Regions from separate parts of the Metabacillus rhizosphaerae genome, predicted to be linked through region 2. Evidence: riboswitches for the same ligand, from Rfam matches in the RefSeq annotation. Region 2 holds a riboswitch; the other holds the start of a gene.
The links. Region 2 has a riboswitch for S-adenosylmethionine ahead of mmuP (S-methylmethionine permease). Riboswitches for the same ligand answer to the same signal wherever they lie in the genome.
Positions count from the first base shown of each region.

Region 1: linked by a shared signal. The riboswitch ahead of WCV66_RS01140 (sugar ABC transporter substrate-binding protein) and the one ahead of mmuP (S-methylmethionine permease) in region 2 are both predicted to bind S-adenosylmethionine.

Region 1 is NZ_CP147403.1:215,382-219,817, reverse strand. It holds gene WCV66_RS01155 (MFS transporter) at 1-307, shown strand, start outside; gene WCV66_RS01150 (hypothetical protein) at 455-580, opposite strand; gene WCV66_RS01145 (hypothetical protein) at 751-1,224, shown strand; SAM riboswitch class I at 1,445-1,552, shown strand; gene WCV66_RS01140 (sugar ABC transporter substrate-binding protein) at 1,696-2,823, shown strand; gene WCV66_RS01135 (sugar ABC transporter ATP-binding protein) at 2,984-4,436, shown strand, end outside.
Region 2 is NZ_CP147403.1:722,409-726,844, forward strand. It holds gene WCV66_RS03685 (CxxH/CxxC protein) at 1-97, shown strand, start outside; gene rlmH (23S rRNA (pseudouridine(1915)-N(3))-methyltransferase RlmH) at 183-662, shown strand; gene WCV66_RS03695 (metal-dependent hydrolase) at 804-1,580, shown strand; partial or broken gene WCV66_RS03700 (isocitrate lyase/phosphoenolpyruvate mutase family protein) at 1,793-2,035, shown strand; SAM riboswitch class I at 2,560-2,665, shown strand; gene mmuP (S-methylmethionine permease) at 2,751-4,160, shown strand; gene mmuM (homocysteine S-methyltransferase) at 4,135-4,436, shown strand, end outside.

The DNA of each region.
Region 1 (4,436 bases), 510 kb from region 2:
TTTATGGCTAACTTTAATAGCCCAGTTTTTCACAGGATTAATGATGCCAGCTATTCAAATTAGTATTAATACAATGATTCTTCAAAATGCTGAGGAATCTTTTGTAGGGAGAGTAAACGGGATCATGACACCTCTTTTTATGGGCGCGATGGTACTGATGATGAGTTTAGCGGGAATCTTAAAACAACAGGTGGGTCTGGGGATTTCATATCAGGTATCAGCTGTTTGCATGGTCATTGGAGTTATTCTTGTTCTGCCGCTTGTTCTTGATCGATCTATAAAAAAGCGCGTAAAAGTTAATGTATAGGGTTTGATCGCTTAGAGGTCTCTAGCATAAGTACTGGTTATACACCATGTACTTATGCTTTTTACTTAGTGGACTAGATCCCTTATATTCTGCAAATAAAATAAGGCAAGCACAGTAAAATGCTCACCTTTAACATTAAGTATACAATTATTTTTTTCCTTGACTTCTCGCACGGTTCCTCTCAAGCTCAGCAGCATACTCTTCTTGAGATTTCCCTTGTTTCGCGCTTTCAGATTCAATTTTTCTAAATTTGTTATCATTTCGATTTGGCATTCTTCCACCTCCTTTTGCACATCATTATTCTATACAACCTCTTTACTTTTATCCTTATTAACATAGGCTTAAAGGGTGATGAGGAGGAATTGGTATATTTTCCAACTAATTATATCAAGATAAACATAAAAGATAATTGATTTGAAAATAAATGATAATAAGGTGATTTAATGGAATTAATGAAGTATGAAGGTGAATGGTATGTATGGACCTTAGTAATAACAACAATATTATTCGTATTAATCATGCCAAAAAAAAATCTAACATGGGTCGGTATATTTATTACTATTGTTTTCTCAAGTGGGTTTTCTTGGATTTCTGATAGCATTGCAGGGTCGTTAATCGATTTATTTGACCTAGCAAAAAAACAAACAATCGAGCCAGGTGATGCTATGTTAATTAGCTTTGTACCTGCGAGTATTGCTACTATCTATGTAAATTTTTATAAACCTCACAAGAAATGGATTTTTGCTTTTGTTTTTACATTATTATGTTTTGTCTTAGAATTAGGATTAGTTAAGTCTGGATACATGGTAAATAACGATTGGAATACATGGTATGGAATTCCTGTTTATTTTACACTTTTTAGATTCTTCTTCCCTTGGTATTTACAGTTACTATCAAAAAATTTATCAAATAATTAATTTAACAAACTGAGATTTACCACCTGTGTCTGTGGGGGAAAGCATTCAAACTGTAAATGGGAGTAATAATCAAATGGATACATTATTATTTTCCTATAACATAATAAGAGGTAATTTTTAAAAAAATCATTTAATATAAATATTCAAATAATAGTTGACATTAATGCTATACACTATTAAAGTATACATATTCTTATCTTTACTTAATTGCATATTCGATCTCTTATCAAGAGTGGCAGAGGGACTGGCCCGATGACGCCCGGCAACCGTTCTATTATAGAATTGGTGCTAAATCCTGCAAAACCGTTACGGTTTTGAAAGATAAGAGAGGAGACTCCTATATATTCTTGTGGCGAAACCTCTCTATCTTAGAGAGGTTTTTTGTGTTATCTAAGGTCTTTATTTAAATAGAGATAATAGATGTTAATAAAGTAAAAATATACTAAAAAAAGAAAAGGGGAGTTTACAATCATGAAAAACAAAGTTTTTCACTCTGCATTTATTTTTATTCTCGTATTTACATTGTTATTAACAGGTTGTTCGTCAAATGGTGGAGAAACTAATGAGCCTGCAAAAGCAAAGGGCAATCCAGACGTTTCATTGGAGAATGTTCCAGAACGCTTTGCTAAGGGTGAGGGAGCGAAAATAAAAGTCATTCGTAAAATCGGTGGAGATGATCATACAGCACAATTTTTAGCTGGTGCGAAGGAAGAAGGAGAGGCATTAGGCTTTCAAGTAGATGTATTTACAGCTAATGGAGACACGGCAAAATTTCATGATGCCATAGCACAAGGACTAGAAGAAGATTATGATGGATTTATTATTTCTCACGGAGATGACGCTGCAACTGTTAATGCGGTTCAAAAACTAGTTGATGCTGGGAAAAGTGTTGTTACATTTGATTCAACGGAAAAATTAGCACAAATTGAAAATGTAACATTAACATCTCAGGATGATGAAGCACTTGCAACATTAGCATTAGACCAACTTATTAAAGATACTAATGGTGAAGCAAATATTGTGTATCTTTGGGTAGATGGCTTTCCTCCGATGGTTAGACGTAATCAAGTTTACCAAGAGAAATTGGCTAGTAACTCTGGTATTAAAGAAATTGAGCGCTTTGGAGTGGCAGCAGCTGATACTTCTGTAAAAACGCAAAATGCTGTAGCAGCAATGCTTAATAAACATCCTAAAGGTGAAATTGATGCAATCTTCGCGACATGGGATGCATTTGCAATCGGTGCAGCACGTGCAATTAAAGAAGCTGGTAGAGATGAAATTAAGATTTACGGTATTGATGTATCGAATGCAGATCTTCAAGAAATGCAAGATAAGAGTAGCTCTTGGAAATATACGGCAGCAGTTGATCCAAAGTTAATTGGAGCAGTTGACATGAGATTGTTAGCTAAAAAGCTAGCTGGTGAAGAAACGCCAGCAACGTATAACCTTGAAGCATCACTTATTTCTGGTGAAGTATTAGGGAAATCAGACGAGCCTATTAATATGGTAAATCTTGCAAATACTGTTGAAGGTTGGGGACAGTCTACCGCATTTGAAGAGGAATGGATGAAGACATTAAAAGAGTATTATAAAAAGTAAAATCTATTTCTTAAGAAAATGAGCGAACACTCTCTTGGTCTAGTATAAGAGGGTGTTTGCTTTTATCCCCCATATACTGGTAGAAATCTCCACAGATGAAAAATAGGTTTTGATAGAATAATAGCAAAATTTTCTCCATTAACATCAGAGGAGGTAAATGATGATTCATACAGTATTAAAAATGAAAGAAGTCTCAATCGAATTTCCTGGTGTGAAGGCATTAGATTCTGTAGATTTTACAATGAAAAGTGGTACAACCCATGCTCTAATTGGAGCAAATGGTGCTGGGAAATCAACGTTAATGAAGGTTTTATCAGGTGCCTATGACCATTACACTGGTGAGATCTTAATTGATGATCATAAAACAAATATCCGTACCCCAAAGGAAGCACAAGGCTGTGGTATTCAAATTGTTCACCAAGAGGTAGATACTGCGCTCATACCAAATTTAACAGTAGGGGAAAATATTATGCTATCAAATACTGTTAATGGCATGGGGAAAAGACAATTTGTAAGGTGGAAGGATCTTCATAAAAAAGCAACAGTTATTTTGAACAGCCTAAACATTCATGTTTCCTCCAAAAAATTAGTTAGCGAGTTAACCTTGGCAGAAAAACAAATGGTACTGATTGCTAGAACAGTCTCGACAGATTGTAAATTTCTTATATTAGATGAACCAACAGCCCCGCTTAGCCATTCAGAAACAAAAGAGTTGTTCAGGATCGTGCAAGAGCTTAAAGCGAAGGATGTAGGAATCATCTTTATTTCCCACCGGCTCCCAGAAATTTTTGAAATCTGTGATGAAATTACAATTATGAGGAACGGTAAGTTAGTTTCACATGAGTTTGTTGCTGATACCACGACAGGTAAGGTAGTGGAACAAATGCTAGGCAGGGAATTGCAAGAACAATTCCCGAAAAAACACTCTCAAATTGGTGAAAAGATCTTTGAAGTAAACACTCTTTCAGATACGGATAAAATAAGAAATATTTCTCTGTCAGTTCATAAGGGTGAAATTGTTGGGGTTGCAGGCTTAGTTGGAGCTGGTAAAACGGAATTATGTAAAGCTTTATTCGGAGAAGCAAAAATAAAGTCAGGTGAGGTAAAACTACGAGGTAAGGTGTTAACTTTATCAAATCCATATCAAGCAGTAAAACAAGGAATCGCATTAGTACCTGAGGAAAGAAGAAAAGAAGGAATTCTTGTTATGGAGTCAGTTGCAACAAATCTAACCGCAGCAAATCTGGGTGCTTTTACAAGGCCTTTTAGTTTCTTAAATCATAAGGCAGAAAAGCAAAAGGCATTAGAGCTTATTGAAAGTCTAGGGATTAAAACACCTTCAGAAGAAGCAAGAGTCCAAAATCTGTCTGGTGGTAATCAACAAAAAATTGCCATAGGAAAATGGTTAATAGCTGATGCAGACGTTTATATCTTTGATGAACCAACTAAAGGCGTGGATGTCGGAGCGAAAAAAGATATTTTTGAGCTTATATGTGAGCTGGCACAAAGAGGAAAGGCAATTATCTATGCCTCCTCTGAGTTATCAGAAATAATGGGGATTACCACTCGATTATATGTTTTATATGATGGACAGGTTGCAAAAGAATTAGAAA
Region 2 (4,436 bases):
ATTAGCTCCAGAAATCGAAAAAATAGATAATAATAGTAAGTTATCCACAAGTTGTGAAATGTGTACAAACCCAGCTATATATATAGTGGGGAACTAATATTCGGTTGTTAATTGTGGATAACTAGATCGTGATTGTGGATAACCATATTAGAAAGAACTAGAGCTTGAAATGGGGAACATATGTGAATATTTCAATTGTGACAATTGGCAAGCTGAAAGAAAAGTATTTAAAGCAAGGGATTGATGAATACTTAAAACGTCTTTCAGCTTATGCAAAGATAGAAGTAATAGAACTACCTGATGAAAAGGCTCCTGAAAACCTAAGTGAAACGGAAATGGAGCAAGTAAAGGAAAAAGAGGGAGAGAGGATACTAAGCAAAATAAGTGATGACACACATGTCATTGCTTTAGCAATAGAAGGAAAAATGAAATCCTCAGAACAGCTCGCAAAGGATCTAGATCAGCTAGCTACATATGGAAAAAGTAAAATTGCCTTTGTCATTGGTGGCTCACTCGGTTTAAGCCATACTGTTATGAAACGGGCCAATGACAAACTATCATTTTCAAAGATGACGTTTCCACATCAACTAATGAGGTTGATTTTGGTGGAACAGGTTTATCGGGCTTTTAGGATTAATCGGGGTGAACCGTATCATAAGTAAATGAGGTCATTAATAGATGCTTTAAACTTTTTGAATGGTTTCTAGTACTATAGCCTTGAACAAAGAGGGGAGACATGAATATACAACGAATTTTATATACATAGTATGTAGGTTTAATTATTTTTTATAGGGGGCTTTTCTATGAAAATATTACGTTTAGGTCATGCGATGTATGTATTTACAACTAAAAAGGGAAATCGGTACTTAGTCGACCCATTTTTTGATATGAACCCAGGTTGTCCAAGTGAGTATCAAACAGAAGAATTTTTGTCCAAGATTAATGGTGTGTTATTAACACATGGACACTTTGATCACACAAGCGGACTTGAAAAATTAAGAAAAGCTAATTCGAGTTGTTTAGTATTAGCACAATATGAATTAGCACTGATTTTAGGTCAAAAGGGTTTTGAAAATGTTTATCCTATAAATTTTGGTGGATCTTTTGATTTCGGTGACATAAAAGCTACTATGGTACCTGCTCGTCACTCATCTAGCTACGGTGAATTAGGGGGAAGCCCCATTTATGCCGGAGAATCAGCAGGGTATGTATTAGATTTTGAGGATGATCATACGTTGTATCATTCTGGCGATACAATGATTATGACGGATATGAAACTAATTCAAGATTTAAATCAACCATCTATTGCAATTCTTTCTTCTTCAGGTCAATTTACAATGGGCCCAAAAGAAGCAGCTTATGCAGTGGAACACTTATTAGATGTTAAATTTGTAATCCCAAGTCATACATTTCCTAGTGAAAACACAGCAATATCACTAGAATCTTTAAATGGATTATTACAGGCATTTCCAGTTGTGGGAAATATGATTGGGAAAGATCATGAACTCAAAGATTATTTATCAAACCAACAAAAAACCGAGGTTGTCATTATTGGGTATGGGGAAGAAGTGACATTCTAGTAAAATATGATATTTAATGTTCCTTTTTTACTGCAGGTTTAAAACGATACAGTGACCTTATCACAAGTATAGAGAACATAGACTTTAGAAGTGAAGCAGAGTATAGCTTCACTTTTTTTGTTTTTAAAACAGACCATATGAGCAAGAATGAGGACGAAATGGAGATCAATTACTTGTTAAAATGAGTCCAATAAACATTAGGAGGAAATAAAGTGAACAAGATTCAGGAATTCAATGAGATGCACTTTTCAAAGGATATATTATTTCTAGGCAACACCTGGGATTTACTTTCAGCCTTAATGCTTAAAAAAGCAGGATTCAAAGCAATTGGTACGACAAGTTGGGGTATCGCTAACTCACTAGGATTTGCAGATGGAGAAATGATTGATTTTGATAGACATTTAGGAATCATTAAAACCATAGCAGATAATGTGAAAATTCCAGTTTCTGCTGATAATTGCTGCTTCAACATGAGAAAGCTCATAACAATTAAGAGCTTTAAAGTACTTCATTTAGAATCGTTAGGATGAACCGTAGCATAAGTATAAGTAAATGCGGTTTGGGGAGTGACATGGAAATTGGCTTTATTAATGAAAGTAAATAGGTTTTTAACATAACTTATCTAGAATTTATGAAATCTGTTTCGTAATGAATAGCAAAGAATAAATTATCAGAAATTCAATGTGAAAACAAGGTAGGCGGAGTGGAGATAGCAATACATAGATCTTCCATTGATTCAATGTTAGATATATGCGTTGTGTAGCAAGTCAGGTCGTCCTTTTTTACGAAAGATCGTTTGAATCTTCATTAGTTACCCTCCGGTTAATCCCAATTTAAAATGAAATAATTTAATGATCTAATCTTCAATTATATTTTTTTCACTTTACTAGCTGTGATTATTACTAATATTCTAAATACTCTAACTATACAGAAGTATATTGACAATTTTTTCATAGGTTGATAAGGTTAAAAAAATTATTTCTTATCCAGAGAGGTGGAGGGACTGGCCTTATGAAACCTCAGCAACAGGTCTACTAAGACACTGTGCTAACTCCAGCGGGTGATGAATCCTTGATAGATAAGAGCCTAAGTTTTTATTTGTCAGTAAAGCACTCTATTTTCAGAGTGCTTTTTTGATTTTTTCTGGATGTAAGATAAAGGAGAGTATGAATGGAGAACGAAAGTAAACAAGAATTTCAAAGAAAAATGCAAGCACGACATTTAGTAATGCTATCGCTTGGTGGAGTGATTGGAACTGGATTATTCTTAAGTTCTGGTTATACGATTCAACAGGCTGGTCCAATCGGCACAATTCTCTCATATTTAATTGGAGCATTAGTGGTTTATCTAGTCATGCTTTGTTTAGGTGAACTTTCAGTACATATGCCTGAGACAGGTGCGTTTCATAGCTATGCAACCAAATACATTGGTCCAGGGACAGGGTATACAGTAGCTTGGTTATATTGGCTAACCTGGACTGTTGCATTAGGTTCGGAATTTACGGCTGCAGGATTGCTAATGCAGCGATGGTTTCCATCAATCAATGTTTGGATATGGAGTGTTCTATTCGCAATTGTGATCTTTGTATTGAATGCTCTGACTGTTAAGCTTTTCGCTGAATCCGAATTCTGGTTTGCATCTATAAAGGTAATAGCAATTGTGATCTTTATTATTTTAGGAGTAGCAGCAATGGTAGGTTTTATTCCAATGACTAATTCGCAACCAGCACCATTCTTTACCAATTTTGTGAGTGAAGGTTTATTTCCTAATGGTGCTTTTGTAATTATAATGACGATGCTTGCAGTGAATTTTGCATTCTCGGGAACTGAATTAATAGGAATTGCAGCAGGAGAAACTTCAGATCCAGAAAAAACGATTCCAAAGGCAATTCGTACAACATTATGGAGATTGGTGATCTTTTTTGTAGGAACTATCGTTGTATTATCTGCGTTATTGCCTATCTCGGATGCAGGAGTATTAGAGAGCCCCTTTGTTGCAGTTCTTGAACGAATTGGTGTGCCATATGCAGCGGATATTATGAACTTTGTTATTTTAACAGCTATTTTATCTGCTGCAAACTCAGGACTATATGCATCTTCTAGAATGCTTTGGTCACTTGCAGATAAGAAGACTATATCACCAATTTTTGCAAGATTGACAAAACGAGGTGTGCCTATATATGCAATCATTTTCAGCATGTTAGGCGGTGGTTTAGCTTTGTTATCAAGTATTATTGCACCAGATACTGTATACATAGTGCTTGTATCCATTTCGGGGCTAGCTGTGGTTGCAGTTTGGATGAGTATTAGTGCTTCACAGTTTCTATTTCGCAAACAATTTATAAAAGAAGGAAATTCAGAAAAGGACTTGGTCTATCGTGCACCATTATATCCTCTAGTACCAATCGTTTCGTTTATACTTTGCCTTGCTTCATGTATTGGAATTGCATTTGATCCTACACAACGCATTGCGCTGTATTGTTGCATTCCATTTATTTTGTTTTGCTATGGAAGTTATTATATAACACAAATTTTAAAGAAAAGGAGAGTAGAATATGTCGAACAAAATCAACCCAATTAACGCTATTTTACGCGATCATTCAATCATGATTCTGGACGGTGCTCTAGCTACAGAGCTTGAGCAGCATGGGTGTGAATTGGACGATCCCCTTTGGTCTGCACGTGTTTTACTTGAAAATCCAGAATTGATTTATCAGGTTCATTCAGACTATTTTCGTGCTGGAGCAGACTGTACGATAACTGCAAGCTACCAAGCTACTATCGATGGTTTTTCCATGCGTGGTATCCGAGAAAAAGAAGCTTTGGAGTTAATTAAGAAAACGGTATTACTTGCAAG